3 regions of the Mixta calida genome follow, and region 3 is predicted to be linked to each of the others. Evidence: predicted binding sites of a transcription regulator. Region 3 holds the regulator's gene; each other region holds the start of a gene.
The links. The regulator PhoB, encoded in region 3, activates phosphate uptake and scavenging genes when phosphate is short. The targets are predictions, from matches to a motif close to CTGTCATAAAACTGNCNNAT.

Region 1: glpT (glycerol-3-phosphate transporter) is a predicted target of PhoB. The motif match lies at 3,129-3,148, and genes of this name have one in related genera.
Region 2: ugpB (sn-glycerol-3-phosphate ABC transporter substrate-binding protein UgpB) is a predicted target of PhoB. The motif match lies at 5,570-5,589, and genes of this name have one in related genera.

What each region holds. Positions count from the first base shown of each region.
Region 1 is NZ_CP026378.1:4,119,834-4,130,558, forward strand. It holds gene metE (5-methyltetrahydropteroyltriglutamate--homocysteine S-methyltransferase) at 1-446, opposite strand, end outside; gene metR (HTH-type transcriptional regulator MetR) at 679-1,602, shown strand; gene C2E16_RS19570 (hypothetical protein) at 1,790-2,038, shown strand; gene C2E16_RS19575 (carboxylate/amino acid/amine transporter) at 2,079-2,927, opposite strand; gene glpT (glycerol-3-phosphate transporter) at 3,283-4,638, shown strand; partial or broken gene glpQ (glycerophosphodiester phosphodiesterase) at 4,635-5,689, shown strand; gene yigL (sugar/pyridoxal phosphate phosphatase YigL) at 5,798-6,598, opposite strand; gene pldB (lysophospholipase L2) at 6,647-7,639, opposite strand; gene rhtB (homoserine/homoserine lactone efflux protein) at 7,740-8,363, shown strand; partial or broken gene rhtC (threonine export protein RhtC) at 9,008-9,633, opposite strand; gene recQ (ATP-dependent DNA helicase RecQ) at 9,760-10,725, opposite strand, start outside.
Region 2 is NZ_CP026378.1:361,440-372,164, reverse strand. It holds gene ggt (gamma-glutamyltransferase) at 1-33, opposite strand, end outside; gene C2E16_RS01665 (DUF2756 domain-containing protein) at 215-514, shown strand; gene ugpQ (glycerophosphodiester phosphodiesterase) at 518-1,255, opposite strand; gene C2E16_RS01655 (sn-glycerol-3-phosphate import ATP-binding protein UgpC) at 1,252-2,325, opposite strand; gene ugpE (sn-glycerol-3-phosphate ABC transporter permease UgpE) at 2,329-3,174, opposite strand; gene ugpA (sn-glycerol-3-phosphate ABC transporter permease UgpA) at 3,171-4,058, opposite strand; gene ugpB (sn-glycerol-3-phosphate ABC transporter substrate-binding protein UgpB) at 4,142-5,461, opposite strand; gene livF (high-affinity branched-chain amino acid ABC transporter ATP-binding protein LivF) at 5,693-6,406, opposite strand; gene livG (high-affinity branched-chain amino acid ABC transporter ATP-binding protein LivG) at 6,408-7,175, opposite strand; gene C2E16_RS01625 (high-affinity branched-chain amino acid ABC transporter permease LivM) at 7,172-8,446, opposite strand; gene livH (high-affinity branched-chain amino acid ABC transporter permease LivH) at 8,443-9,369, opposite strand; gene C2E16_RS01615 (branched-chain amino acid ABC transporter substrate-binding protein) at 9,563-10,678, opposite strand.
Region 3 is NZ_CP026378.1:1,183,359-1,194,083, reverse strand. It holds gene C2E16_RS05565 (acyltransferase family protein) at 1-98, shown strand, start outside; gene proY (proline-specific permease ProY) at 177-1,529, opposite strand; gene brnQ (branched-chain amino acid transporter carrier protein BrnQ) at 1,597-2,916, opposite strand; gene C2E16_RS05550 (cobalamin-independent methionine synthase II family protein) at 3,324-4,427, opposite strand; gene C2E16_RS05545 (PstS family phosphate ABC transporter substrate-binding protein) at 4,831-5,751, opposite strand; gene phoR (phosphate regulon sensor histidine kinase PhoR) at 5,764-7,083, opposite strand; gene phoB (phosphate response regulator transcription factor PhoB) at 7,098-7,787, opposite strand; gene sbcD (exonuclease subunit SbcD) at 7,992-9,221, shown strand; gene C2E16_RS05525 (SbcC/MukB-like Walker B domain-containing protein) at 9,218-10,725, shown strand, end outside.

The DNA of each region.
Region 1 (10,725 bases), 1.4 Mb from region 3:
TCGTCCACTTCATCCAGCAGCTGCGTCCAGCTCAGACGGAACTGCTGCCCTTTCGTGAACTCCGGCACCATATAGTGATAGTTGGTATTGAACCATTTGGTCATTTCCGCTGCTGCCGCCGGTTCGCCGGTCGGCGCGCGACCGCGTCCGATGCGGAACAGCGTATCCAGATCGACGGCGCCATTTTTATTCTGATGACGTGCCGGCACGTTGCCCAGCAGCAGGCTGGTGGTCAGTACATGATCATACCAGGCGAAATCGCCCACCGGCACGATATCCACCCCAGCGTCTTTCTGCTGCTGCCAGTGGCGGGCGCGAAGTTCACGTCCAACCGCCAGCAGCTCTTCCTGGCTGCTGTTGCCAGCCCAATAGCTTTCCTGCGCTTTTTTCAGTTCGCGGCGCAGGCCGACGCGGGGAAAGCCGAGCGTATGATTCAGAATAGTCATGCTGTTTCTCCATCGAAATTCATTAATTTGGCGCGGACGGCGCGGTCAGTTTACGTACGGCCAGCGTTAAGCAACCGGGGCGAGCCGCAGTTCGCAGGTTGCGAACCCTGCCCAAACGTAAAATGACCCGCTGCCAAGATGTTTAGCCGTCCAGATGTTTACACCGCTATAATCTGCAGGTACTGTATATTCCTCAAGCGCAAATTGTTCATTGTCGATGTGAAGGACTCTCATGATCGAAATCAGGCACCTGCGAACGTTGCAGGCTCTCAGGCATACCGGCTCTCTGGCCGCAGCGGCGGCGCAGCTTCATCAAACTCAGTCGGCGTTATCTCATCAGTTCAGCGATCTTGAGCAGCGCCTCGGTTTCCGCCTGTTTGTGCGTAAAAGTCAGCCGCTGCGCTTTACGCCGCAGGGTGAGATCCTGTTACAGCTCGCGGAGCAGGTTCTGCCGCAGATTCAGCAGGCGTTGCAGGCCTGTCATGAGCCGCATCAGACGACGCTGCGCATCGCCATTGAGTGCCACAGCTGCATCCAGTGGCTGACGCCAGCGCTGGATACATTCCGTCAAAGCTGGCCGCAGGTAGTGATGGATTTTAAATCGGGCGTCACCTTCGATCCGCAGCCTGCGCTACAGCAGGGCGAGCTGGATGTGGTGCTGACCTCCGATATCCTGCCGCGCAGCGGTCTGCACTATTCGCCGATGTTCGATTTCGAAGTGCGTCTGGTGCTGGCGCCGGATCATCCGCTGGCGCGCGTCGGCGTGATTACGCCGGAGGATCTCGCTCAGGAAGTATTAATGATCTATCCGGTGCAGCGTCAGCGTCTCGATATCTGGCGGCATTTTTTACAGCCCGCCAGCGTCAGCCCGACGCTGAAAAGCGTCGATAACACGCTGCTGCTGGTACAGATGGTCGCGGCGCATATGGGCATCGCCGCGCTGCCGCACTGGGTGGTGGAAAACTTCGAGCGTCAGGGCCTGATTGTGACAAAAACTCTGGGCGACGGGTTGTGGAGCCGCCTTTATGCGGCGGTCAGGGATGGTGAACAGCGGCAGCCGGTTATCGACGCCTTTATTCGCTCCGCGCGCCAGCATGCCTGCCAGCATCTCCCTTTTGTGCGCGACGCTTCACGTCATTCATCGCCGGTCGGTTAATATTTCCCGGTCGGTCCGCCCGGCCGGGAAAATAAGTATATTTTCAAAAATGTAATATCCTCCTGATTATCAGTCATGTTTAATTAAAAGATGAATCTTAATTAATTGACCCTTTAATCGCACAAAGCATAATCCCTCAGGGAAAAAAGATTCCCGACATTAAAATATCAATTATGAGGGTTTAGAAATGAAAGAATTATCTGTAATCGAAATCCAGGCTGTAAGCGGCGCAGGAAAAATTGAAGATTGTCTCTCATCTGTATTTGGAAATTTTTTTAGCGATGCAACTAAAGTACTGAATGGCGTATTTAACTTAGGTTATGAAGTAGAAGCTGCACAGCAAACCGGGCAGGATTTTGGCAGCCGTCTGGGTAAAGCGATCGAAGATGGTGTGAACAATATTCTTTCCCGCTTCAAGAAAGAAATTATTGGTTAATTAAAAAGTACCGGATTCAACAATAAATCCGGTACTTTCTTTAGCGAAGAACCCAGCGACGATGTATCCATAACGAAGCGACAATCAGCCCACCGCCGATAATAAAAGGCGGCCAGTCCGGCTGCTCCTGCCAAATCGCCAGGTTTACCAACAGTCCCGCTGGCACATGCATATTATTCATAATGCCCAGCGTGCCGGCATCAACCTGCGTCGCGCCGTAGTTCCACATAAAATAGCCCAGCCCGGAAGCGACAACGCCCAGCCAGATCAGTATTCCCCATTGCAGATGCGTGGTCGGCAGTTTCTGCGGGTTGCCCCACAGAAACCAGGCGACGATCGCCACCAGCACCGCGCCGATATAAAACCAGGAAAAGGCGGTATGCTGCGGCATCGGGCGTGTTTCCTGTAAACGTTTGTACCCGACCATCCCGACGGCAAAGCAGATATTGGCCAGCTGCACCAGCAGCAGGCCGGTCCAGAAATGCTCGCTCAGCTGGTCGTAGCGAATAATCGCTGCGCCGATCACCGCCAGCAGCGCGCTGAGCGCATAGCCGATGCGCACGCCACGACCACTAATCAGGTCATATATCAGCGTGACGTACAGCGGCGTCATAACGGTAAACAGCAGGAATTCCGGCACGCTAAGATAGAGATACGCCTCAAAACTCAGCAGATACATAATGCCGAGCTGCAACATCCCGACCAGCATATAGAGCAGCAGCGTAGAGGCGCGATAGCCGCGCCAGCGCAGGAACGGCAGAAATACCAGCGCCGCCAGCGCCAGGCGCACCAACACGGAAAAAACGCTGTCCACCTGCCCCGCCAGATAAACGCCAATCAGGCTGAACGAAAAGGCCCACAAAATAGTAGTAATAATCAGTAATGCCACAGTTGATGTCTCCAGCTAAACAGGCGGCTATTGTAGCGGAATGTTCGCTGCGCCTGGCGACTTAGTGGTTGACATCTGTTCTTATTTTGCGCAAAAGCGCCTCCTGATACTCCTGTGGCAGTCCTTAACTGGCCCGCTCTGGCGCCCTACCACGCCGCACTACCCTGTATGGCGCCTTTTTGTGACATCGGTTACAACCCTTTGTCATAAAACTGTAACATTTGCGCTTTACCTCACAGTCAATTTCATCCTCAACCACTATTCTTTGCGCGAAATAGAACATCGGGCAAAAAAATGCCCCTTTTCGCTCATTTTATGCGTGTTTAAAAACATTCTCGCCTCTGGAGGCCTTTTTATGCTTAGCATTTTTAAGCCAGCACCACACCAATCCCGCGTGGCGGCGGATCGCACCGATCCGCTTTACCGCCGTCTGCGTTGGCAGATCTTTATCGGCATCTTTTTCGGTTACGCCGCCTACTATCTGGTACGAAAAAACTTCGCGCTGGCCATGCCTTATCTGGTGGAGCAAGGCTTTTCACGCGGCGATCTCGGCTTTGCCCTCTCCGGCATCTCCATTGCCTATGGCTTTTCGAAATTTATTATGGGTTCGGTCTCCGACCGCTCAAATCCACGCGTTTTCCTGCCCGCCGGCCTGATAATGGCGGCGCTGGTGATGCTGGTGATGGGCTTTGTTCCCTGGGCCACCTCCAGCATTATGATTATGTTCACGCTGCTGTTTGTTTGCGGCTGGTTTCAGGGCATGGGCTGGCCGCCTTGCGGACGCACTATGGTTCACTGGTGGTCTCAGAAAGAGCGCGGCGGCATCGTCTCGGTCTGGAACTGCGCGCATAACGTCGGCGGCGGCATCCCCCCACTGCTGTTTCTGCTTGGTATGGCCTGGTTCAACGACTGGAAGGCGGCGCTTTACATGCCCGCGTTCGCCGCAATTGTCGTCGCGCTGATTGCTTTTGCGCTGATGCGCGATACGCCGCAGTCGTGCGGTCTGCCGCCGATTGAAGAGTATAAAAACGATTATCCGCCCGATTATAACGAGCAGCACGAACAAGAGCTGACGGCGAAACAGATCTTTATGCAGTACGTGCTGCCCAACAAACTGCTGTGGTATATCGCGCTGGCGAACGTTTTTGTCTACCTGCTGCGCTACGGTATTCTCGACTGGTCGCCGACCTACCTGAAGGAAGTGAAGCACTTTGCGCTGGATAAATCCTCCTGGACCTATTTTCTCTACGAATATGCAGGCATTCCCGGCACGCTGCTGTGCGGCTGGATGTCGGATAAGGTATTCAAAGGCAACCGCGGCGCGACCGGCGTATTTTTTATGGTGTTGGTGACCATCGCCACCGTCATTTACTGGCTCAACCCGGTTGGCAATCCGGGCGTGGATATGGCCTGTATGATCGTTATCGGCTTCCTGATTTACGGCCCGGTAATGCTTATCGGCCTGCATGCGCTGGAGCTGGCGCCGAAAAAGGCGGCGGGCACCGCGGCGGGCTTTACCGGCCTGTTTGGTTATCTTGGCGGCTCCGTCGCGGCAAGCGCGATTGTCGGTTATACCGTGGACTATTTCGGCTGGGACGGCGGTTTTCTGATTATGATCGGCGGCTGCGTGCTGGCGGTGATCCTGCTGCTGCTGACCATGCTGAGCGAGACTAAGCACAAACGCCAGATGCAGCATGAGGGTGAAAAATGAAAGCAAAACGGTTAATCGCGACGGCGCTGCTCGCCGTCGCCTGCGGCGTCAACGCGCAGGGGCCTGACAAGATCGTTATCGCGCACCGGGGGCCAGCGGCTACCTGCCTGAACATACGCTGCCCGCCAAGGCGATGGCCTATGCGCAGGGTGCGGACTTTCTTGAGCAGGATCTGGTGATGACCAAAGACGATCGGCTGGTGGTGCTGCACGATCACTATCTCGATCGCGTTACCGATGTCGCCGAACGTTTTCCCCAGCGCGCGCGTAAGGATGGTCGCTACTACGCCATCGATTTCACGCTGGCGGAGATTAAAAGCCTGAATTTCACCGAAGGCTTTAAGCTGGTGGGAGGCAAGAAGGTGCAGACCTGGCCTGGCCGCTTCCCAATGAACACCTCCTCTTTTCACATTCATACTTTTGAAGAGGAAATTGAGTTTATTCAGGGGTTAAATCATTCAACCGGCCGCAATATCGGCATCTATCCTGAGATCAAAGCGCCCTGGTTTCATCATCAGGAAGGCAAAGATATCGCCAGCGCGGTGTTGCAGACGCTGAAGCGTTATGGTTACAGCGGCCGTCAGGATAAGGTCTGGCTACAGTGCTTCGATTTTAATGAGCTGAAGCGCATTAAAACCGAACTGGAGCCGAAAATGGGTATGGATCTGCGGCTGGTGCAGCTGATTACCGAAACCGATTCGCATGAAACGGAAGAGTTGCGCGAAGGCAAATGGGTGAACTACAGCTACGATTGGATGTTTAAGCCAGGCGCGATGAAAGAGCTGGCGAAGCATGTAGACGGCATCGGCCCCGATTATCATGAGTTGTTCAGCGCCGATTCAAAGCCGGGCGCGGTACGTCTGACGCCGCTGGCGCAGGAAGCGCACGCCAGCCATTTGCAAATCCATCCCTATACGGTGCGCGCCGACCAGCTGCCCGACTGGGCTACGGACGTGAATCAGCTGTATGACGCGCTTTATAACCGGGCGCAGGTGGAAGGACTGTTTACCGATTTCCCCGATAAGGCGGTTCAGTTCCTGCAGCGACAGTAAATCTGGCAGAGTTGCGTTTCTCTTTCCGACGCTGCAAAGCGCCTGTGTCGAAAGATAAAAGCGGGAACGCTCAATAAATCAGGCGGCCGTGGGCCGCCTTTTTTACACTCAGGCAAGGAATAGCTGGCGCAGCGTGCGCGGCACCGCATCTTCCGCGTTGCTGCCAATCACTTCCAGCTCCGGCAGCAGATCTTTCAGACGCTGATGGGCATTACGCATGATGTAGCCTTTACCAGCCATAATCAGCATCTCTTTATCGTTCATACCGTCGCCGAAGGCGATAGCGTTTTCCAGCGAATAGCCCAACAGCTTCGAGACCTCTTCCAGCGCATGGCCTTTCGACACGCCGCCCGCCATCACTTCCAGGCAGGTGGGGAAAGAGAAGCTGACATTCACCCGATCGCCCCAGCGCGCCACAATCGCTTCTTCCAGCGGCACGAGTTTTTCAGCGTCGTCGCAGATAAAGAAGACCTTGCTGATGCCGTCAGTCGGCAGCAGACCCGGCTGATAAACCTGATAAGTAAACACCGACTCACGGAAATAGCGTTCTTCCTCCGGGCGGTGCCGGTTCAGAAACCATTCATCATCGCGGTAAACGTTAGTAAGGATATCGGGATCGTCATACTTCAGCGCATAAAGATCGCGGGCGATATCTTCATCAAGGTTGTGGCTGAAGATCAGCTCGCCAGCGGTGTTATGCACGCGCGCGCCGTTAGAGGTGATCATATAGGCTTCGATTTCCAGATTATCACGCATCTGCGAAACATCGACATGATGACGGCCGGTGGCGAAAACGAAATGTACGCCGCGCGCTGTCAGTAGCCGGAGCGTTTCTTTAGTGTAGGGCGTTAAACGATGATCGGGAGAAAGCAGGGTGCCATCCAGATCGGAAGCAACAACATGGTACATGCAAACCTCTGGTATCGAAGAGAGTGGTAACGTTCTGAGTGGTGCAATTTAATCATGCCGCTCGAAAAAATTGACGATGGCATGTAAAGCTTCGGCGCGCATGGCGTCTTTTTCAAACAGGATCTCATGACGCGCGCCTGCAATAACATAGGGCTTTCCGCCTTCGCAGGGATGACCGGCGGCCTGCATCGCCGCGCAGAAGAGATCCTGCGAACGGTTATCGACCACTTTGTCATCCCCGGCCTGCAACAGCAGCAGCGGCGTAGTAATCGCTGCCGCTTTTTTCAGGACATTCTGCCCCGCCTGAATGCCTTCGCGCACCCAATGGTAAGTTGGCCCGCCAACCCGAATCGCGGGATCGTCTGCATAAAAACGCAGGTTGCGCTTATAACGTTCGCGGCTGTGCGTCAGTTCGTTCAGGCTGAACGGCCGCGCACGCCAGCGACCGGTTCCCAGGGCGTAGCCGTCACGCATTGCCGGACGTTTTTCCGCCCAGTCAAGAATGCGGTGCGCCATCCAGGCAGGCATCGGCAGGTAAATGCCAAACATCGGCGAAGCCAGCACCGCCGCGTTAAACGCCGTGGGATTGCGTGCCAGCAGCAGCGTTAAAATAGCGCCGCCCATCGAGTGCGCCAGGGCATAGCGACGGCGGTAGTGGCCAGCGATCAGCTCTTTCAGGCAGAGTGTTTCCAGATCATCGACATAATGTTCGAAATGAACGACGTGTCCCCGATGGGCATCTTTCAACAGCCTGCCGGATCGCCCCTGCCCGCGGTGATCGACAATCACGATATCATAGCCGCAGTGCCAGAGGTCGTAAGCCAGTTCCGGGTATTTAACGTAGCTTTCAATACGGCCGGGCACGATGAGTATGACTTTGTCGTGTTCCGGCGATGTGAAGCGCACATAGCGGATCGGGACGTTTTCGATGCCGGTGAATTCGCATTCTTCGCGTTGACGCCAGAAATCAAGCAGCGGCCCGGTAGCAAAAGCGGCGAAAGCTTGTTCCCGTATTGGCCAGTGTTTTTTATGACTGGTCATGGCTCGACTCCTTTAAACCTTCCGGCAAACAGCCGCCGTAGCGCAACCGCTGGCAATGGCGTATTGTGGCATAATTCTGCGCATTCAGGGAGTGTTACCCATGACTATCGAATGGTGGCTGGCCTATCTGTTAACCACCGTGATCCTCAGCCTGTCGCCCGGTTCGGGCGCTATCAATACGATGAGCACCGGCATCAGCCATGGCTATCGCGGCGCCGCGGCGTCGATTACCGGACTGCAGGTGGGCCTGGGGCTGCATATTGTATTGGTGGGCGTGGGGTTAGGCGCGCTTTTTTCCCGTTCGCTGTTGGCGTTTGAGGTGTTGAAGTGGGCGGGCGCAGCCTATCTTATCTGGCTGGGCATTCAGCAATGGCGCGCCGCCGGCGCGATCGATTTGACTGCGGTTTCGCGCGCGATGCCGCGCCGCCGTCTGTTTCAGCGCGCGGTGCTGGTGAATCTGACCAATCCCAAGAGCATTATTTTTCTTGCCGCACTGTTTCCGCAGTTCATTATTCCCCATCAGCCGCAGGCGTTGCAGTATCTGGTGCTGGGCGTGACTACGATTGTGTTCGATATCGTGGTGATGATCGGCTATGCCACGCTGGCGCGGCGTATTGCGGTATGGATTAAAGGCCCGCACCAGATGAAGCTGCTGAATCGGGTATTCGGCGGACTGTTTGTCGCTATCGGCGCGTTGCTGGCGTCGGCGCGGCGGATGGCATAGAAAGGGCTGGCGTTCTGGTTTCGGTCAGCGGCAAAGAATTGGGCGCCCAGGCTCCGCTCAGCGGGGACAGGCAGCTACGTAAAGACGCCGTGAATCCATCCCTGGAGGCTCCGCCGCGTCATCCATGACGCGGAGGCTTTACTCCGCTGCCTGCCCCCGCTTCCCTGGCTTCAGTGTCTGCCGCTTCCCTGTTTGCTATCAGCCAACCCTATTATCTTTAACGCCCGTTTGTAGCCAGGCCGCCTACACCACAGCCAGACGGCCGTCGACGGCGCAGTGAGTTGCCGTTCGGCCAGCACGCAGCGATCCGAGCGTATAGTAATACGTGAGGAAGCGAGTACTGCCCGGACGGCAAATCATCAGTAAGCCAGGCCGCCTACACCACAGCCAGACGGCCGTCGGCGGCGCAGTGAGTTGCCGTTCGGTCAGCATGCAGCGATCCGAGCGTATAGTAATACGTGAGGAAGCGAGTACTGCCCGGACGGCAAATCACCAGTAAGCCAGGCCGCCTGCACCAAAGCCAGACGGCCGTCGGCGGCGCAGTGAGTTGCCGTTCGGCCAGCACGCAGCGATCCGAGCGTATAGTAATACGTGAGGAAGCGAGTACTGCCCGGACGGCAAATCACCAGTAAGCCAGGCCGCCCTCAGCGGGAAAGGATCAGATGGATGCCGAACCCGGCGAATAGCACTCCCGCCATGCCGTCGATCCATTTCGCCATACGCTGATACTGTCGGCGCATCCACGGCAGCGCGAACACCGCCGCCACCAGGGTAAACCAGGCGAACGTTTCACTGATGATCAGCACAAAAAGCCCCAGCGCGTGCCGGTTGCGACGTCGTCGCCGACAAACAGTGAAAAAACGCTGCCGAAGTAGATGACGGCTTTAGGGTTGGAAAGGTTGGTCAGGAAACCTTTCAGGAAGCTGTGGCCTTTTTTCGCCAGCGCGACTTGCGGCTCGGCATTTTCCACCGGCTGACGATGCTGGCGATGCGCGGACCGCAGCAGCTGCCAGCCCAGCCAGGTCAGATAGAGTCCACCGCACACCATAATCACTTCATGCAGCCACGCCATTTTTTGCAGAATAAGGTGCAGTCCCATCAGCGCCACGCCTGCCCAAATGACTATCCCCAGCGTGATGCCCAGCACCCCCATCATCGCCTCTTTGCGTGAGCGGCTGGCGGCGGTTTGCGAGACAAAAAAGAAATCAGGACCGGGGCTCATCAGTGCCACTAAATGCACTGCGGCGACGGTGAGAAAAAGCGCGAGCATAACAGTTTCCTTGCCGATGAATGGAGTGAGAAAGCCGACGGGCTTTTCACGACGCGCATGATTATTACGCTAAATCCTTTTCGGTTCATCTGTTATCTGCGGCGTCGTGCGACGCCCGGAGAGGATTTATTCCTCGCCGTCGACATGCTCGCGGATCATCACCAGGAAAGGCTTGCCAAAACGCTCCAGCTTGCGATGGCCAACGCCGTTAACGCTGAGCATTTCCGACGCCGTCAACGGCATCTGCTCCGCCATCTCAATCAACGTCGCATCGTTAAACACCACGTAAGGCGGGATGTTCTCTTCGTCGGCGATCGCTTTGCGCAGCTTGCGTAGCTTGGCGAACAGCTTGCGGTCGTAGTTGCCGCCGTAACTTTTCTGGTTGTTATATTTCGCTTTTACCGTCACCAGCCGCGGTACGGCAAGCATCAGCGGCGCCTCGCCGCGTAAAACCGGCCTGGCCGCTTCGGTGAGCTGCAGCGCGGAATGCAACGTAATGTTTTGCGTCACCAGCCCAAGATGAATAAGTTGGCGCAGCACGCTGACCCAGTGTTCATGGCTCTGATCGCGGCCAATGCCATAGACCGGCAGCTTATCGTGGCCCAGCTCGCGAATACGCTGGTTGCTGGCGCCGCGCAGCACCTCAACCACATAGCCCATGCCAAAACGCTGGCCGACGCGATAGATGGTCGACAGCGCTTTCTGCGCCTCCACCATGCCATCGTAGCGACGCGGCGGATCGAGGCAGATATCGCAGTTGCCGCACGGCTGCTGGCGTCCCTCGCCGAAATAGTTAAGCAGGACCAGACGGCGGCATGTTTGCGCTTCGGCAAACGCGCCCATCGCATTCAGTTTATGACGCTCAATATCCTGCAGCGGACCGGGCGCTTTCTCTTCCAGACACCGGCGTAGCCAGGCCATATCCGCCGGATCGTAAAGCAGCATGGCTTCAGCAGGCAGACCGTCTCGTCCGGCGCGTCCGGTTTCCTGATAATAGGATTCAATGTTGCGCGGAATATCGAAATGCACCACAAAGCGCACGTTGGGTTTGTTAATGCCCATGCCGAAAGCGACAGTTGCCACGACGATTTG
Region 2 (10,725 bases), 820 kb from region 3:
GGCCAGCCCCCAACCCTTCATATTTTTTTGCATATCATTCACCCGCCTTATTGTTTTTTACATTGTGTTTACTTTTGATAAACATGCACAAAGTAAGCCGAAAAAGCGAGAATTAACGCAAATTAGCGCGCGTCGTCATGCCGATAGCGCAGGGTGAGTTAAACTTAGAGAAGGCAACGGACGACGGCGTCGTCGTCCTGGAAGGAGAAAGAAAGTGAAAAAATTACTGATGGTTTTTATCGCATTGCTGCCGCTTAGCGGCATGGCGAATATGCTTAACAACAACAATAACCCGAACCAGCCCGGCTACAACCCAAGCCAGCAGCGGCTGCAAAACCAGATGCAGTCGAACCAGGCGCAGCAGCAGAATAAGCTGCGTCAGGATCAGCAGTGGCAAACGCAGCAGACGCAGCGCCGTCTGCAAGAGCAGCGCAACAGCACGCAGCAGCGCGTGATCCAGTCGCAGCCGGGCAGCACCAGTCACTACCCGCCAATCAATCAGAATAACAACTGATGGTCAGAAATCGGGGCCGATGATATCGATGCGGTCAGTACAGATCGCATCGACGCCCCACTCCAGCAGCAGGCGCGCGCGTTCGGGTTGGTTGACGGTATAAACCAGAATCCTTAATCCGGCGCGCTTGATTTCTTCGGTGCGCGCCGCGTTCAGTAAACGATGATTCAGGTGCAGGGAGACGCAGTCCAGCGCCTGCGTCATCGCCTGCCAGTTTTCATCCCACTCATCCAACAGCAGGCCGCGCGGCAGTTCCGGCGCCGCCTGCATCGCCGCCTCCAGCGCCTCGAAGGAGAAGGAAGAAAGCAGCGGCGGCGTTTCGCCGCGCCAGAGCGCACGCGCCGCCAGCGCTACCGCTTGCCCGGTATGTCGTTCGCTGCCGGTGGTCGGCTTGATCTCGATATTGGCCATCAAATGATGCTGACGACAGCGTGCCGCCACCTCCGACAGCAGCGGCAGCCGCTCCGCCTCGAAAGCGCTGCCGAACCAGCCGCCCGCATCCAGCTGCGCCAGCTTTTCCCACGGCAGCTCGCCCGCCACGCCCCAGCCGTTGCTGGTGCGATCGAGCGTATCGTCATGCAGCAGGAAGATCTGCTCATCGCGCGACAGCTTGACGTCAAATTCAATCATGGTATGCCCGTAGCGGGCGCCGGTATCAATGGCGGCGAGGGTATTTTCCGGCGCCAGTTTGCCGCCGCCGCGATGCGCGACGATGCGCGGATAAGGCCAGGGATGCGTCATTCCAGTCGGGCTCCATGTTCGGCAGAAAAAAAGTGCAGCGCCTCCATCGGCAGATGCAGCCACAGCAGGCTGCCCGGCGCAGGGCGCTCAACGTGCGGCAAGCGTACCACAACTTGCCTGTCGCCCCAGCGGCCATGCGCCAGATTATCCGCGCCGAGGATCTCCAGCGTATCGACGGTTAAGGGAATGCCGCCCGCCTCACGACTGCTAAGCCGAATATGCTCCGGGCGAATGCCCAGCGTCGCCGCCTGGTTCGCCCAGCGGCTTTGCGCGTTGGCCAGCGGCAGCACAAAGCCGTCCGCCAGCTGAAACGCGCCGCCGTCGTGGCTGAACTGGCCGTCGAACAGGTTCATGGCGGGCGAGCCGATAAAGCTGGCGACGAAGCGCGTGGCGGGACGCTCGTAAACCTCCACCGGCGTGCCGACCTGCTCGACAACCCCTTTATTCATCACCATTACCCGCTGCGCCAGTGTCATCGCTTCGACCTGATCGTGCGTAACGTACAGGCTGGTGGTTTGCAGTCGACGATGCAGCTGCTGCAACTCCAGCCGCATCTGTACACGCAGACGCGCGTCCAGGTTGGAGAGCGGCTCATCAAACAGAAACACCGCCGGTTCGCGCACGATGGCGCGTCCCATCGCCACGCGCTGACGCTGACCGCCGGAAAGCTCGCGCGGCCGACGCTTCAGCAACGCCTCCAGCTCCAGGCTGCGCGCCGTTTCCAGCACGCGCTGGCGGATCAGCTCGCGTCCCATCCCGCGGATTTTCAGGCCCCAGGCCATGTTTTCTTCCACCGTCATATGCGGATAGAGCGCGTAGTTCTGGAATACCATCGCGATGCCGCGATCTTTCGGCTCCTTTTCCGTCATGCGCTCGGCGTCGATATAGATATCACCGCTGGTGACGCGCTCCAGGCCCGCCACCATACGCAGCAGCGTCGATTTGCCGCAGCCCGAAGGACCGACCATCACCATAAACTCGCCGTCGCGGATCGACACATCCAACGGCTGAATAATCTGCTGCTTGCCGTCATACGATTTAGTAACGGCCTGAAGGGTTACTGCTGCCATAATTTATTTCTCACTTTCGACCAGACCACGAACAAACGCCCGCTGCATCACCATGACCACCACTACCGGCGGGATCAGCGTCAGCAGCATCGCCGCCATCACCAGATTCCACTGGGTAGTACCCTCGCCGGACGAAATCATGCTGCGAATGCCCGCCACAGCGGTGCCCATCCGCGTTTCGCTGGTGATCAGAATCGGCCAGAGATACTGGTTCCAGCCGTAGATAAAGGTGATCACGAACAGCGCCGCCAGGTTGGTGCGCGACAGCGGCAGCACGATATCGCGGAAGAAACGCATCGGGCTGGCGCCGTCAATCCGCGCCGCTTCGATCAGCTCATCCGGCAGCGACATGAAGAATTGGCGAAACAGAAAAGTCGCGGTCGCGGAGGCCATCAGCGGCAGGGTCAACCCGCTGTAGCTGTCGAGCAGCTTCAGGTTCGCCACCACCTCTACCGTGGGGAAAATACGCACCTCCACCGGCAGCATCAGGGTAATAAAGATCATCCAGAACACCAGGTTGCGCAGCGGAAAGCGAAACCAGACCAGCGCAAACGCGGAAAGGATCGAAACGGTGATTTTGCCGATCGTGATGCCCAGCGCCATCAGCGTGCTATTGATCAGCAGCACGCTCATCGGCGCGCTCTGGCTGCTGACGCCGTGCAGCCAGATTTCACGCACGTTATGCCACAGCTGGGTGCCAGGGATCAGGGTTATCGGCACCTGAAACACCTGCTGGTTATCCAGCGTCGCGGCGACGAAGGCGACCCATAGCGGAAACAGAATGGTCAGGATGCCGGCGATCAGCATCAGGTGGCTGAAAATATCCAGCCCGCGCCGGTTTTCAATCATTGGTAACGCACCTTACGCTCAACGTAGCGGAACTGAATCACGGTCAGAATAATCACTAAGAACATCAGCACCACCGACTGCGCGGCGGACGACGAGAGATCCAGACCGGCAAAGCCTTCGCGGTAGATTTTATAAATCAGCGTGGTGGTCGCCTGCACCGGCCCGCCCTGCGTCGCCGCGTCGATCACCGGGAAGGTGTCAAAGAAGGCGTACACCAGGTTCACCACCAGCAAGAAGAAGCTCACCGGCGCGATCAACGGCAGCGATAAACTGAAGAAGCGGCGCACCGGCCCGGCGCCGTCGATGGCGGCCGCCTCCACCAGCGAACGGGGAATCGATTGCAGCGCCGCGAAGAAGAACAGAAAGTTGTAGCTGATCTGCTGCCAGACCGAGGCCAGCACCACCAGAAACATCGCCTGTCCGCTGCTCTGCGCATGGTTCCAGTTGTAGCCGAAGTCATGCAGGAAATGGGTGATCAGGCCGATGCCGGGATTAAACAGGAACATCCACAGCACCGCTGCGATAGCGGGCGCTACCGCGTAGGGCAGCAGCAGCAGCGTCTGATAAAAGCGGCGCAGCCGCAGCACGTAGTCCGCCAGCGCAGCGAACAGCAGCGAGATAATCAGCCCGCAGCCGGTCACCAGCGCGCTGAAGATCAGCGTGGTCCAGAAGGATTCCAGATAGTAGTCGTCGTCCAGCAGGCGGCGGAAATTTTCCAGCCCGACAAAGGTGCTGGAAAAGCCGAAGGGATCGACATTCTGCACCGAATACCAGAGCGCTTCTCCGGCGGGCCAGATAAAAAAGATCAGCGTGATTAACAGCTGGGGCAGAACCAGCACCCAGGGTAACCAGCGCGAATGAAAAACGGGACGAGAGCTGGACATGCGGCAATTCCATAACAGATCGGCGGGATAAAACGTGCGTTGCGTCAGCGGATAGCCGGGCGGCCTTTGCCGCCCGACCCGGTTTATTTCACCTGTTGCTCAAAGCGACGCAGCAGCAGATTGCCGCGCTGTACGGCGGAATCCAGCGCGGCCTGCGGCGTTTTGCTGCCGTTCCAGACGCTTTCCAGTTCCTCATCCACAATGGTGCGGATCTGCGGCATATTGCCGAGGCGCAGCCCTTTGGTGAACGGCAACGGCGGCTTGTTCAGCATCTGGCGGGTGGCGATATCCGCGCCGGGGTTTTTGTCATAGAAACCCTGCTGGCGCGTCAGGTCGAAAGCGGCCTGCGTGATCGGCAGATAGCCGGTTTTCTGATGCCATTCGGCGGCGATTTCCGGCTGGGTCAGGAATTGCAGAAACTCGGCGACGCCTTTATAGGTGGCGTTGTCTTTGCCCTGCATCACCCACAGACTGGCGCCGCCGATAATGGCGTTCTGCGGCGCGGCGGGCACGGTTTCGTCATACGGCATCATGCCGACGCCGTAGTTGAATTTGGCGTGCTGACGAATGTCCGCCAGCGAACCGGAAGAGGCGGTGGTGATGGCGCAGTCGCCGTTGTAGAACTTCTCGGTCGACTCATCCTTACGGCCAAAGTAGGTGAAGTCTCCTTTCTTGTTCATCTCCTCCAGCATGGCGATATGACGCGCCTGCTCCGGCTTGTTGAAAATCAGCTGCGCATTCGTCCCGCCGAAGCCGTTGTTTTCCGTCGCGACCGGCAGACCGTGCCAGGCGCTGAAGTTTTCAATCTGGATCCAGCCCTGCCAGCCGCTGGCGTAGCCGCATTTCACACCCGCTTTACGCAGCGCCGCAGTATCCTTCTCAAGCTGCTGCCAGGTTTTCGGCGGCTGCTCAGGATCGAGCCCCGCTTTTATGAAGGCGTCTTTGTTGTAGTAGAGCACTGGCGTGGAGCTGTTGAACGGCTGCGACAGCAGATGACCGCTTTTCGCATCGGTATAATAGCCAGCGACCGTCGGCACAAACTGCGATTCATCGAACTTGATGCCCGCATCGTTAAACACTTCATAGACCGGCTTAATGGCGCGCGACGCCATCATGGTAGCGGTGCCCACTTCATACACCTGCAATATCGCAGGCGCTTTGCCGGTGCGCACTGCTGCGATGCCCGCCGCCAGGCTCTGCTCATAGTTGCCTTTGTAAACCGGTACGACTTTGTAATCCGGGTGCGCCTGGTTAAAACGTTGTGCCAGTGAGTCAACTTCTTTGCCCAGTTCGCCTTCCATTGAGTGCCAGAACGGAATTTCCGTCGCGGCTAGGGCGTTGCTGCTCAGTGCCAGCCCCAGCACCATGCTGAGAGCGGTATGACGAAACGTAAAGGAGGACATAGCATTTTCCTGTGACATTGTAGGTGTATACGAAATCACGCTTTTTTTTCGTTCGCGAAGTAACATGACACGCGAAAATGACGGAAAGATAACCGTTAAATGACCGGAAAATGACAGTGAGATGGCAGCGGGATGGCGCGTCTGAAAAAAGAAACGGCCCGCCTTCCGATATTCAGGATGGGATTAAAAAGATAAAAAACGGCCCGCGTCAGCGCGGGCCGCCGGTGAAATTTACGCGCCGAGGTAGGCGCTGCGCACCGCCTCGTTCGCCAGCAGCGCATCGCCGCTGTCCTCCAGCACGACGTGGCCGTTTTCCAGCACGTAGCCGCGGTCGGCCAGCTTCAGCGCCTGGTTGGCGTTCTGCTCCACCAGGAAGATGGTCATGCCCTCCTGACGCAGCTGTTCGATGGTATCGAAGATCTGCTGGATGATGATCGGCGCGAGGCCGAGCGACGGCTCATCCAGCAGCAGCAGGCGCGGCTGGCTCATCAGCGCGCGGCCAATCGCCAGCATCTGCTGTTCGCCGCCGGACATGGTGCCGGCGCGCTGCACCCGACGCTCCAGCAGACGCGGAAAGAGATCGTAGACCCGCTCGATGCGTTGCTGATACTGCTGGCGGCTGGCGAAAAAACCGCCCATCGCCAGGTTCTCCTCTACCGTCATGCGCGAAAAGACGCGGCGTCCTTCCGGTACGATGGCGATCGCTTCGCGCATGATGCGCGCCGTCTGCCAGTCGGTAATCGCCTTGCCGTCAAAGGTAATCTCTCCTTCAGACGCGCGCGGTTCGCCGCACAGCGTGCCGAGCAGCGTGGTTTTCCCCGCGCCGTTGGCGCCGATCAGCGTGACGATTTCGCCCTGGTTGATATGCAGGCTGACCTGATGCAGTGCCTGAATCTTGCCGTAGTGCGCGCTCACCTTGCTGAGCGTTAAAATCGGATTCGCCATGTTATGCCTCACCTAAATATGCGCGGATCACGTCCGGGTTGTTGCGCACTTCTTCCGGCGTGCCGTTCGCCAACGGCGTTCCCTGATTCACTACGTAAATCCGATCGGAAATGCCCATCACCAGTTTCATATCATGCTCAATTAACAGCACCGATACCTTATGCTCGCTGCGCAGTTCGGCGATCAGCGCATCCAGCTCGTGGGTCTCTTTAGGGTTGAGCCCCGCCGCCGGTTCATCCAGCATCAGGATTTCCGGGCGCGTCACCATACAACGCGCGATCTCCAGACGTCGCTGCTGGCCGTAGGCCAGGTTGCCCGCCTGACGGTTCGCCATTTCCAGTAAACCGACGCGCCGTAGCCAGCTGGCGGCGTAGTCCAGCGCCTCGCCTTCGCTGCGGCGAAAAGCGGGCGTTTTCAGCAGGCCGGAAAACAGGCCGCTTTTCAGATGTTGATGCTGCGCCACCAGCAGGTTTTCAATCACCGTCATTTCACGGAACAGACGCACATGCTGGAAGGTGCGCACAATCCCCATACGGGCGATCTGCTGGCCCGCCATGCCCGCCAATTGATGGTCGCGCAGCTTAATCGATCCGCCGGTCGGCTTATAAAAACCGGTCAGGCAGTTGAACACCGTGGTTTTTCCGGCGCCGTTCGGCCCGATTAAAGAGACGATCTCCTGCGGACGCAGCTCAAGCGACACGTTGTTGACCGCCAGCAGACCGCCGAAGCGCATCATCAGGCCCTCTACGGCCAGTAAAGGCTGACTCATGCCTGCTCTCCTTGTTCATCACGCTTCAACTTCAGCTGTGGACGCTGCATCGGCAACAGCCCCTGCGGACGCCAAATCATCATCAGCACCATCAGCGCGCCTAACACCAGCATGCTGTATTCGTTGAGATCGCGCATCAGCTCGCGCGACACCACCAGCAGTATCGCCGCCAGAATCACCGCCAGCTGCGAACCCATACCGCCCAGCACCACAATCGCCAATACAAAGGCCGATTCGGCGAAGGTAAAAGATTCGGGGCTGATAAAGCCCTGCCGCGCGGCGAACAGGCTGCCGGCGAAACCGGCGAAGGCGGCGCTGATAGTAAAGGCGGTCAGCTTAATGCGCGTCGGACTGAGACCCAGCGAGCGGCAGGCGATTTCATCTTCGCGCAGCGCTTCCCAGGCGCGGCCCAGCGGCATACGCAGCAGCCGATTGATTACGAACAGCGTCAGCACCACCAACAGCAACGCCACCAGATAGAGGAAGATAATGCGGTCGCTGGGATCGTACTTCAGCCCAAAGAAGTGGTGGAAAGTGTCCCAGCCGCCTTCGCGCGGGCTGCGGTTAAACTCCAGGCCGAAAAAGGTCGGCTTCGGTATCTGACTGATGCCGTTCGGCCCGCCGGTAATGGCGGTATTGTTCAGCAGCAGGATACGCACGATTTCGCCGAAGCCGAGCGTGACGATCGCCAGATAATCGCCGCGCAGGCGCAGCACCGGGAAACCGAGCAGCAGGCCGAACATCGCCGCCACCAGCCCCGCCAGCGGCAGACACTGCCAGAAGCCCAGGCCGTAGTAGTGGTTCAGCAGCGCGAAGGTGTAGGCGCCGATGGCGTAGAAGCCGCCGTAGCCCAGCACCAGCAGGCCGGAGAGTCCCACCACCACGTTCAGGCCGAGACCGAGCATCACGTAGATCAACGTCAGGGTAGCAATGTCCACCGTGCCGCGCGAGACGAGAAACGGCCAGATCACCGCCGCCACGATAAACAGCAGCGCCAGCAGCTTCTGTTTCGGCGTGCTGCCGTCAAAGCTCGGCAGGACGAAACCGCCGTGACCGCCGCGCTTCAGGCCGCGGCCGAACAGCGGGCGCAGCAGCTGAAAGATAAACACCACGGCGCAGCCGACGGCGATCCAGTTCCAGCGCACGCTGCCCGCGTTTTCCACCACCAGCCGCGTGCCTTCAAGGTCAAGGCGCAGCCCCATAAAGAAAGCCGCCAGTATCAGCAGCATCAGCGCCGAGATAATGGCATTGATAAATTGAGCGGGCTTCATACTTTCTCTACCTCCGGCCGACCCAGAATGCCCGTCGGCATCACCAGCAGCACCACAATCAGCAGCGCAAAAGAGACCACATCCTTATATTCCGTGCTGAGATAGGCGGAGGTCAGCGCTTCGGCGATGCCCAGCACCAGGCCGCCCAGCATCGCGCCGGGAATGCTGCCGATGCCGCCCAGCACCGCCGCGGTAAAGGCCTTCATACCGGCCATGAAGCCGATGTAGGGGTTAATGACGCCATAGAACTGCCCCAGCAGCACGCCCGCTACCGCCGCCATCGCCGCGCCGATCACGAAGGTCAGCGAGATCACGCGATCGGTATTGATGCCCAACAGGCTGGCCATCTTCAGATCTTCGGCGCAGGCGCGACAGGCGCGGCCCATGCGCGAATAGCGGATAAACAGCGTCAGCGCCAGCATCGCCACGAAGGTCACCAGCCAGATCACCACCTGCATGGTGCTGATGGTCGCGGAGAAGCCGTTGCTTTCACCCAGCGTCATCTGCCCGCTCACCAGGCTTGGCAGCGCGAGATCGCGCGAGCCCTGCGTCAGGCTGACGTAGTTTTGCAGGAAAATAGACATCCCGATGGCGGAAATCAGCGCGATCAGGCGCTTGGATGAGCGCACCGGCTTATAGGCGACGCGCTCGATGCTCCAGCCCCAGGCGCTGGCGATCACGATCGCCGCAAGGAAACCGGCGCCGATCAATACCCAGCTGACGTCAATCCCCACCATCATCAGCGCGGCGATAACGATAAAAGAGACATAGCTGCCGATCATATAGACTTCGCCGTGGGCGAAGTTGATCATGCCGATAATGCCGTAAACCATGGTGTAGCCGATGGCGATCAGCGCATAGGTGCTGCCTAAGGTCACCCCGTTAAGCAACTGCTGTAGAAAATAGAGAAACTGTTCGGACATAACATAAACCCCAACAAAGCTGCGCGGCGCGGCCTACAGCAAGAAAACGTCCGTCTTCACGAAGTGCAGGATAGAACAGGGGCCAGGCACGCCTGACCCCGGACTGCCAAATCACATACGGCTGCGGCTGTGACAGAGGGTTGATAACGCTCTCATGAGCGTGTCAGCACTCTGATACGGCCTGAACCGCGATTTATTTCACTGCGGTGGAGGTGCCGTCGGCATGCCACTTGAACACGCCGAACTCAAAACCTTTCAGATCGCCTTTCTTATCCCAGCTCAGATCGCCCATGACGGTAGGAACCGGCTGGCCTTCTTTCAGGTTTTTAGCGATGTCGGCAGGTTCTTCACTCTTGCTGCGCTCCATACCGGCGGCCAGCGACTGCAGCGCGGCATAGGTTGTCCAGACGAACGGCCCGGTGGCGTCCAGTTTTTTCGCTTTGATCGCGTCGACGATCGGCTGGTTCGCCGGCACCTGGTCATAGCGTTTCGGCAGGGTGACCAGCATGCCTTCGGAAGCGGCGCCGGCGATATTGGAGAGCGAGGCGTTGCCCACCCCTTCCGGTCCCATAAACTGGGTTTTCAGCCCGGCCGCGCGCGCCTGACGCACGATCTGGCCCATTTCGGGGTAGTAGCCGCCAAAGTAAACGAAGTCGATGTTCTCTTTCTTCAGACGCGCCACCAGGGTGGAGAAATCTTTATCGCCTGCGGTAATGCCTTCAAACATGGCGATCGGCGCGTTCGCTTTCTTCAGGCTCTCCTGCACTGAGCGCGCCAGGCCTTCGCCATACTGCTGTTTGTCATGCACAACCGCGATGCGCTGCGGTTTGATAGTGTCGAGAATATATTTCGCCGCGGTCGGACCCTGATCGGAATCCAGGCCGGTGGTGCGCATAATCAGCTGGTAGCCGCGCGAGGTCAGGTCGGGCGCGGTAGCGGCCGGGGTGATCATCAGGATGCCTTCATCTTCGTAGATATCGGAAGCGGGCTGCGTGGAAGAGGAGCAAAGGTGACCAATAACGTAGCGAATGCCTTCGTTGACCACTTTGTTCGCCACCGCCACCGCCTGTTTAGGATCGCAGGCATCGTCATATTTCACCGCCACCAGCTTATTGCCGTTCACCCCGCCTTTGGCGTTGATATCGGCAATCGCTTGCGTAGCGCCGGTAAACTGCATATCGCCATATTGCGCTACCGGCCCGGACATCGCGCCGACAATCGCCACCTTAATATCTTCCGCCAGCGCAGCATGACTCATCGCCAGCGCCACACATCCAGCCAGTATTACGCGACCTTTACTGATATTCATCCGAACTTCCCCATCTGTTGTGTCTGTTGTGATTTGCTTTGTGATTA
Region 3 (10,725 bases):
AGGGATGCCTTATCTCCAGAGATAATATGCCGCTCTATTATGACGCTAATCACCTGACCGAGCTGGGCAGCAACATCGCGCTGGGCGACCGGCTCTGATACAGAAAACAGAGCGTTGATCCACGCTTCCACGGGCACAAAAAAAGCCGCATCGCTGCGGCTTTTTTATGGAGCAAATTAACGACGTCGCATCATCAGCTTATAGCCTGCCAGCAGCAGCACTATCCAGATGGCGCCGACGTAGAGCGACACGCGCGTATCCGGGAAATAACCAATCAGGCCGATAATAAAGAGCAGGAACAGCACGCCGAATGCGGCGGTATAGCGGCCGCCCGGCATAGCGAACTTTAGCGCTTTCTCCTGCTGCTTGTTCAGCGTTCGACGGAAGGCGATCTGCGAGCACAGGATCATAATCCATACCCAGACGGTGGCGAAAGTCGCCAGCGAAGCGATCACCAGAAACACTTTTTCCGGCATCAGGTAGTTAAGATAAACCGCCACCAGCATCGCCAGCATCATCACTACGACCGTTACCCACGGAATGCCGCGATCCGACACTTTCATAAACATCTTCGGCGCATGGCCCTGCTGCGCCATGCCGTGCAGCATGCGTCCCACGCCGAACACGTCGCTGTTGATTGCCGACAGCGAGGCGGTCAGCACCACGAAGTTCAGAATCGACGCCGCCGCCGCGATGCCTAAATGCTGGAAGGTCAGTACAAACGGACTGCCCTGCGTGCCTACCTGATTCCAGGGATAGATTGACATAATCACAAACAGCGTGCCGACGTAAAACACCAGGATACGCCACGGCACCGAGTTGATGGCGCGCGGAATCGATTTTTCCGGGTCTTCCGCTTCACCGGCGGTAATGCCGATAATTTCAATGCCGCCGTAGGCGAACATCACCATTTGCAGCGACAGCAGCATGCCGACGACGCCGTGGGCGAAGAAGCCGCCGTTGGTCCAGAGATTATGGATGCCGGTCGGCTCGCCGCCATTGCCGATGCCCCAGATAATCATCCCTAAGCCCGCCGCGATCATGATGATGATGGTGGCGACCTTAAAGAACGAGAACCAGAACTCCACTTCACCGAAAGCTTTGACGCTCATCAGATTGATGCCGCCGATTACCAGCACTACGCTCAGCACCCAAATCCAGTGCGGCACTTCCGGGAACCAGACGCCCATATAGATGCCGAACGCCGTCACGTCAGCAATGGCGACAATCAGAATTTCAAAACAGTAGGTCCAGCCGGTGATATAGCCCGCCATCGGACCGAGGTAATCCTGTGCGTAGCGCGAGAAGGAACTGGACTGTGGATTGTTGACGGACATCTCGCCCAGCGCGCGCATGATGATATAGGCTACCGCGCCGCCGATAATATAGGCCAGCAGCACGCTCGGCCCGGCCATTTTTATTGCATCGGCAGAACCGTAAAACAGTCCGGTACCAATCGCCGACCCCAGCGCCATAAAACGGATATGGCGTGTGCTCAATCCCCGTTTGAGCTTATTGGTTTCTTGCATAGTGACATCTTACCTGTGGAAATGAAAAACCACGGGCAAGCCCGTGGTTAAACTGAATGAATCAGGTTTAATGATGCGCCCTGACCTGTTGCTGGCCCATCAGGCGGTCGGCGATCGCCGCAATAAGCAGCATGACCAGCGAAGGCGGCAGCCAGGCAAGTCCCTGTTCGGCCAGCGGCAGGTGCTGGCTAATGGCGGGCAACGCATCTTTAAAGCCGGTGCTTTTAATCGCGTCGATGATACCAAATACCAGGCTAACAAGCATGGTCGGCGCAACGATACGCGTGGTTTTGTTCCACCAGCTCAGGGTAAAACTCAAAACAACCAGGACGATGCAGGGCGGATAGATCGCCGTCAGCACCGGAATGGAGATCTGAATCAGGTGGCTCAGGCCGAGGTTGGAGACCACCATCGAGAACAGGCCGAGGATAAACACCAGCGTTTTATAGGAAAACGGCAGGTATTGCGCGAAGAACTCAGCGCAGGCGCAGGTCAGGCCGACTGCCGTCACCATGCAGGCGATGAAGATCAGCGCGGCGAGGAAGAAGCTGCCCATGCCGCCAAAGGTATGCTGCACATAGGCGTGCAGGATCGCGGCGCCGTTGGCGTTCTGATCGGCCAGCGAACCGCTGCCCGCGCCCAGCTTAAACAGGCTCAGGTAGACCAGCGTCAGGCCGACGCCAGCGATCAGACCCGCCAGAATGGTGTAGCGCGTCAACAGACTCGCCTCTTCCACGCCGCGGGAACGCGCGGCGTTGACGATAACGATGCCGAAGACCAGCGCGCCCAGCGTATCCATAGTGAGATAGCCGTTAACGAAGCCGCTGGAGAACGCCGCATTCTGATAGGCGTCGGTCGCGGTGATCGGGCTGCCCGCCGGCCACAGCAGCGCGGCAATACCCAGCACCACCAGCGCGAAAATTTTCAGCGGCGCGAGAATATGACCAACGGTATCCAGCAGTTTGCCCGGATAGAGCGATACGCCAATCACCAGCGCAAAGTAGACCAGGCTGTAAACCAGCAGCGGCAGCGCGCCGTCGCCGGTCAGCGGCGCAATGCCGATCTCAAACGAAACGGTGGCGGTACGCGGTGTGGCGAACAGCGGTCCCACGGCGAGATAGCAGACCGTCGCCAGCAGCACGCCGGCCGCTTTGCCGATCGGGGTGCTGAGCGCGTCGATGCCGCCGCCCACGCGCGCCAGCGCGATGACCGTTATCACGGGCAGACCGACTGCGGTTACCAGGAAACCAAGCGCCGCAATCCAGACATGCTCGCCTGACTGCAAACCAACCATAGGAGGGAAGATAATATTGCCTGCGCCGACAAACAGGGCGAACGTCATAAAGCCCAGCGCAATGATGTCTTTCGACGTTAAACGATGTGTCATAGAACTGTATTGCCTGCTACTGATGTTGCGGTGGATGTTGTGTTAAGGCTTACCGCACCCTCTCTGCGCTACAAATGCTGGCGACTCAGGCAATTACCTGAATTTATGCTGATTCACGACGCCAGGCGCAGGTGATTTGAGCTGATTTTGTTCTTTTCACAGAGGGAAACCGCGATAAGGGGCATAAGTAAAACGTTTATAGCGGAGAAAGGCAATACAGGATCGGAAAAGCAGAACGATATAACGAATATAGATTTCAGACCAGAGAATCACTTCAAATTATGACTAAAGGACATTACATGATGTGACTTTTTTTTCGCCAGCCCGGCGTTATTTTCTTCATTTAATCCTGGCCGCATGCACAAAAGGCGCGTTTTCACGCGCCTGTCTGCACAAATTTACGCCAGTTACCAGACGTTTTTCGCGATATCCACCACCAGGCGCAGTTTTTCCCACTGCTGCGCCTCGCTCAGATTGTTCCCCTCTTCCGTCGAGGCGAAACCGCACTGCGGGCTGAGGCAGATCTGATTGATATCGACATACTGCGCCGCTTCGGCGATACGCGCCTTCACGGTTTGCGGATCTTCCAGCGCGCCCTCTTTGGTGGTGATCAGGCCCAGCACCACCTGCTGATGGCCCGGCTTGATATAGCGCAGCGGTTCGAAGCCGCCGGAACGCTCATTGTCATATTCAAGGAAGAACGCATCGATGTTGACGCCGCCGAACAGGATCTCCGCCACCGGCTCATAACCGCCTTCGGAAATCCAGGTCGAGCGGAAGTTGCCGCGGCAAACATGCAGCCCGACGGTCAGATCGGCCGGCTTGCCTTCCAGCGCCTTATTCAGCACGCGCGCATAGGTCTGCGCCAGCTCGTCCGGGTTGTCGCCGCGCTCACGAATCTGACGTTTCTGATCTTCCGAGCAAAGATAGGCCCAGACGGTATCGTCGAGCTGCAGATAGCGGCAGCCCGCATCATAGAATGCTTTGATGGCGTCGCGGTAAGTCTGCGCCAGGTCGTCGAAATAGTCCGCCAGATCGGGATAGACTTCAGCGTCGATCATTTTACGGCCGCCGCGGAAATGCAGCACGCTTGGGCTGGGGATAGTCATTTTCGCCACTGCGTCGCCGCTGATACTGTTCAGGTAGCGGAAATCTTCCAGCATCGGATGGTCGCCGAAGCCGAGCTTGCCGGTAACGCGCACGCCGCGCGCTTTGGTTTGAATGCCGTTGAACTGAATGCCCTGCTCCGCCTCATAGCGTTCTACGCCCTGTAAGCCATCGAAGAAATCGAAGTGCCACCAGGCGCGGCGGAATTCGCCGTCGGTCACGACCTGTAATCCGGCAGCCAGCTGCTGCTCAACGACATGGCGGATCTCTTCATCTTCCACGCGGCGCAGCGCGGCAGCGTCAATCTCGCCCGCGGCAAACTGCTCGCGGGCGCGCTTGATGGCGGCCGGACGTAAAAAGCTGCCAACCACGTCGGCGCGGAAAGGGGCGGTTGTTCTTTGCATGACGTTCAACTCCTGTTACGAGGCGATGATCCCGCCCCGTTGATTTACCGGTGAAATAGTTTCAGACTCTGATTTTTAAGACTTCTGGATGTCTATATGTCTGAAAGCAGACTCTCATGACTTTTAGCAGGCGGCAAGGGAAGAAATTTCATGAGTCATGAATAATATTCATGTTAACAGGTGAAACGCCTGTAAAAACGCCTTTAGGGCAATGCGAACAGGCTGACATCATGAGAAACGGTCATAAGACGTTGAATCTCCCTCAGACGCGCCGGAAAAAAGTAAAACAGCGGAGCGATATTTCTGCCGCAGACGAGAGGAAAACATACTCCTGCACTACGGTGACGAAGCCAGCGACAAAAGCGTAACGCCCCGCGTCAAAAACGACGACGCAAGCGCATCATCAGAGATGCAACAGCGCTTTCGCCTCAGCAATCTGCCGATCGGAAAGCGGCAGGTAGCCCGCCTGACTGACCAGCGCCTGTCCTTCCGGCGACAGCACCTGACGCAGAAACGCGGCGGTCAGCGGCTCCGGCGCCTTGCCCGGCGGCTTATTGATATAGATATAGAGCGGTCGCGCGTAGGGGTAGCGACCGCTGCGGATCGTAGTCGCATCAGGCATCACTGCCTCACCCTCTTTCGCCAGCGCCAGCATTTTTACGCCGCTGATATGAAACCCAAAGCTGGCGTAGCCGATGGCGTTGAGGTTGGCGGCCACCGCCTGCACCACCGCCGCCGAGCCGGGATATTCGCCGACGTCCTGACGGAAATCACCGCCGCACAGCGCCTGCTGCTTAAAATAGCCCCAGGTGCCCGATGCGGAGTTGCGGCCTAAGCGTTGCAATGGCCGCTGCTGCCAGCCGGGCTGCGTCAATTGCAGGTCGCCCCAGGCGCGCGGCGCAGACGCAGCGCCGCAGCGACGGGTAATGGAAAAGATGGCGTCCAGCTGCCGTGCGTTAAGCTGGGTTAGCGGATTATCCTGATTCACTACGACCACCAGCGCGTCCAGCGCCACCGGCACCGCCAGCGGCGGATAGCCGTAGCGCTGCTGAAACAGCTGGCGTTCAGCCGGCTGCATCGGTCGACTCATGGCGCCCAGCTGCGCGGCGCCCGCAGCCAAAGCGGTGGGCGCGGTAGAGGACCCCGCCGCCTGCACCTGTACGTTGACGCCTGGATACTGGCGGTTAAAACTTTCGCCCCACAGCGCCATCAGGTTGCCGAGCGTATCGGAACCGACGCTGCTAAGATTGCCCGCCAGTATCGCAGGTTTAGCCTGCAGCGCGCCGGAAAAAAGCAGCAGTGCTACGGTAATGATCACTTTCATGCCTGGCGTCCATCAGGATTTATGCGCCGCATTGTCCGGCAGTTGCGGGCCGACAATCAACCTTGTCGGCAGAATAAAGCTGAAACAGGTCTCTTTATGCGGCTCGCTGGTGATAGTTAAGCGCGATCCGTGATGGCTCAGGGCATGTTTCACAATCGCCAGCCCCAGCCCGCTGCCGCCGGTGGCGCGCGATCGCGCCTTATCGACGCGGTAAAAGCGTTCGGTGAGGCGCGGCAGATGCTCGACGGCGATGCCCGGCCCGTTATCCTTCACGGCGAACAGCGCTCCCTGTTTGTTATGCAGCCAGCAGACGTCAATGCGCGTTCCTTCCGGCGTATGGTTCACCGCGTTATAGACCAGATTGGAGATGGCGCTGCGCAATTGCTCCTCGTTGCCGAAAACTTTCAGGTGCGGATCGGTATGAAAGGCAATCTCGTGGCGTCCGCCGCTGAGCGTCTCCGCTTCGCGCTGCAGCAGCCGCAGCATCATCGGCACGTCGACCTTCTCCGCCAGATCGATGGCGGGCGCCGCCTCGATGCGCGACAGCGTCAGCAGCTGTTTCACCAGCCCGTCCATGCGCCGCGTCTGCTCCTGCATGGTTTGCAGCGCCTTTTCGCGCGCTTTGCCTTCCAGCACCGCGTCGCCCATCATCTCCAGGTAGCCCTGCAACACCGTCAGCGGCGTGCGCAGCTCGTGGCTGACGTTAGCGAAAAAGTTGCGCCGCGCCCCTTCCAGCTGATGCATCTGCGTCACGTCGCGCGCTACCAGCAGCCACTGGCCTTCGCTGTAGGGCATCACGCGGAACTCCATATGCAGCTGGTTGTTCATCACCAGCGTCAGCGGACGGGAAAACTCCTGCTGGCGCAGATAGCGCGAAAACTCAGGATAGCGCAGCAGGTTAAGGATATTCTGGCCGTTATCTTCCGGCCAGCGCAGCCCCAGATGCTGCTGCGCCAGGCCGTTGCACCAGAAAATAGTGCCTTCGTCGGTCGTTAGCACCACCGCGTCAGGCAGCGACTCCGCGCCGCTGCGAAAGCGTTTGATCAGGTTGCCCAGCTCGCGGCGGCGACGGCGGTTGCGCAGCTGCATCTGGTAAAGGCCATAAAACAGCGGCTCCCAGCTCGCCTGGCCGGTGGGCGGCGTCATGGTGCGGTCGGTCCACAGCCAGTGCGACAGCCGCAGCAGATTCCAGAAATGCCAGCCCAGCAACAGCAGCACGGCGCCCAGCAGGAACCAGGGGAGATAGCCGGTCAGCAGGCCGAGTAGCAGCGCCGGCAGGCAGACCAACAGCAGTTCCAGTAAAAGTCTCTTCCAGGAGAGGCGTTCCAGCACGAGGCAAACTCCGATCAGTAACGCGCGGAGAAACGATACCCCGTTCCACGTACGGTTTGCACCATCCGATCGTGTCCGGTCAGCTCCAGTGCTTTGCGCAGGCGGCGTATATGCACGTCCACCGTGCGATCTTCTACGTAGACGTTGGTGCCCCAGACGTTGTTCAACAGCTGTTCGCGGCTGTAGACGCGCTCCGGGTGCGTCATAAAAAAGTGCAGCAGCTTATATTCGGTCGGGCCCATTTCCAGCGGCGTGGTGTCCGACATGACGCGGTGCGAGGAAGGGTCGAGGCTCAATCCCTGAATTTCAATCACCTCTTCCACCGCCATCGGCGAAATGCGGCGCATTACCGCTTTGATGCGCGCCACCAGCTCTTTCGGCGAGAAGGGTTTGGTAATGTAGTCGTCAGCGCCCACTTCCAGACCACGCACGCGATCTTCTTCTTCGCCGCGCGCCGTCAGCATCATCACCGGAATGTCGCGCGTCATCGCTTCGCGCTTGAGATGTTTAATAAACTGAATGCCGCTGCCGCCGGGCAGCATCCAGTCCAGCAGGATCAGATCGGGCCAGGGTTCGATAAGCAGGTTAACAGCGCTGTCGTAATCATCCGCCTCTATCGGCTGATAATCGTTCTGCTCCAACACGAAACACAACATTTCCCTGATGGGGGCTTCATCTTCGACAACCAGAATGCGCTTAGCCATTATTGCTCCTGCGAATGTGACGTTCTGTCACGGGAATTTGCGGCGTCATTATGCGTCAGTTTTATGACAGATTTATGAAAAATGCACGGGCTGCGCGACGCTTAAGTAACGCTTTTGTGACGTGCTCGCAGCGGATTTTACCTGGTCTGCGCCAGCGCTCTGGTTATAATCGCCTCCGGCGTTCTGCTTTTAGCTGGGAGTTCTATGCGCATTATCCATACTTCAGACTGGCATCTCGGCCAGTTTTTCTATACCCGCAGTCGGGCCGCCGAGCATCAGGCCTTTTTTAACTGGCTGATCGACCGCGTGGAGGAGCATCAGGTGGATGCGGTGATCGTGGCGGGCGATATTTTCGATACCGGCTCGCCTCCCAGCTACGCGCGCGAACTCTACAACCGTTTCGTGGTGGATTTGCAACGCACCGGCTGCCAGCTGATTGTGCTGGGCGGCAACCATGACTCCGTCGCCACCCTTAACGAATCGCGCGAGCTGCTCGCCTGTCTGAATGCGCAGGTGATCGCCGCCGCCAGCGGCAATCCCGAAGAGCAAGTGCTTACCCTGAAAACGCGCCAGGGCGAGCCGGGCGCTATCCTCTGCGCCATCCCCTACCTGCGCCCGCGCGATATTATGCGCAGCCAGGCGGGCCAGTCCGGCGAGCAGAAGCAGCTGACGCTGCTCAGCGCCATCACGCAACACTATCAGCGCAGCTATCAGCATGCGCGCAGGCTGAGCGAACAGGCGACGACGCCGCTGCCGGTGATCGCCACCGGTCATCTCACCACCGTCGGCGTCAGTAAGAGCGAAGCGGTGCGCGATATCTATATCGGCACGCTCGACGCCTTTCCTGCGCAGGCGTTTCCGCCCGCCGACTATATCGCGCTGGGTCATATCCATCGTGCGCAGCGCATCGCCAACAGCGAGCATATTCGCTACAGCGGGTCGCCGCTGCCGCTCAGCTTCGACGAGCTGGGCAGCGAGAAAAGCGTCTTTCTGGTAAGTTTTGCCGACGGCAAACTGGCGCGCGTCACGCCGCTGCCGGTGCCCTGCTTCCAGCCGATGCAAACGATCAAAGGCACGCTGGCGGAAATCGAGGCGCAGCTGAAGCCGTTTGCCGACGCCAGCCCGGAACAGCCGGTCTGGCTCGATATCGAAATCACCACCCAAGAGTACCTGCACAATATGCAGCAGCATATTCAGGCGCTGACGGAAGGACTGCCGGTCGAGGTGCTGCTGATGCGCCGCAGTCGCGAACTGCGCGAACGCGCGCTGGCGCGCCTGCAAAACGAGACGCTGAGCGAGCTCAAGGTTGAAGAGGTGTTCGAGCGGCGGCTGGAACAGGAGGAAGAGACCGACGAGGCGCGGCTACAGCGCGTGCGTCAGCTATTCAGCGGCACGCTGGAGGCGCTGCATCATGGCGAGGAGAGCCAGCCATGAAAATCCTTTCGCTGCGCTTTAAAAATATCAACTCGCTGAAGGGCGAGTGGAAAATCGACTTCACCCGCGAACCGTTCGCCAGCAGCGGCCTGTTCGCCATTACCGGCCCCACCGGCGCCGGTAAAACCACCCTGCTCGACGCCATCTGCCTGGCGCTCTATCACGAAACCTCGCGGCTGGGCAAAATCTCGCAAACGCAGAACGAGCTGATCAGCCGCGATACCGCTGAATGTCTGGCCGAGGTGGAATTTGAGGTCAAAGGCGAAGCCTGGCGCGCCTTCTGGAGTCAGAACCGGGCGCGCGGCGCGGTGGACGGCAACCTGCAGGCGCCGCGCGTCGAGCTGGCTCGCTGCGCGGACAATGTTATCGTCGCCGACAAGGTTAAAGATAAGCTGGAGATGATCGCCCAGCTAACCGGACTCGACTTTGCCCGCTTCACCAAATCGATGATGCTGTCGCAGGGGCAGTTCGCCGCGTTTCTCAACGCCGACGCCAACGACCGCGCCGAACTGCTGGAGGAGCTGACCGGCACCGAGATCTACGGCCAGCTTTCCGCGCGCATCTATGAACAGCACAAGCAGGCGCGCATCGAGCTGGACCAGTTGCGCGCGCGGGCGGCGGGCATGGCGCTGCTGGAGCCGGCGGCGCGTCAGGAACTTGAGCAGGCATTAGGCGCACTGACGCAGCAGGAACAAGAGCTGCAAAAACAGTTAGCGCTTACTCAGCAGCAACACCAGTGGCTCAGCCAGCAGCAGCGTCTGACTCAGGAAACGGAGCAGGCCGCCGACGCTCAGCGTCAGGCGGAAAGCGACTGGCAACAGGCGGAACCGGCGCGTCAGCAGCTGGCGCGGGCGGAACCGGCGGAAAAGCTGCGTCCGCTCTGGCAACAGCGCAGCCAGCTACAGCAGGATCTGCAACAGCTGGCGCAGCAAACGCAGCAGCTGACTGCCGCGCTCAAACTCGAAAGCGAGCAGTTACTTACAATGCAACAGGCGCAGTTGCTGGCCGAACAGGAGAATAAACGGCTCAACGACCAGTGGCGTCAGCAGGAAACGCTGATCAACGACCAGGTGATCCCGCTCGACCATCAGATCGCTACCCTGACGCAGCAGCTGACGCTGCAACAACAGAATCTGGAGGAAAGCCAGCGCACGCAGCAGCAGCGCGAGCAGCGCCGACGCCAGCTCAGCGACGAACGGCAGACGCTGCTTTCGCAGCAGCAGCAAGAGCAACAGTGGCGCCGCGACCATGCCGGAGTGGCGGACTGGGGCGAGCGGCTGGGCGGCTGGCGCGAGCGTTTTCAGCAGCAGCAACAGCTGCGACAGAACCTGACGGCGATGCAGGAAAAACAGCGCCAGCATCAGCAGCAGCTGAATGAACAGCAGCAGCTGTCCGATCGACTCGCTTCAGCGTCGACGCCGCTGGAAAGCGAGCTTGAACGCGCGCGTCAGCACGCGGCACAGGCTGAGCAAGCGCTTACTGCGTTAGAAGAGCAGCAGCCGGA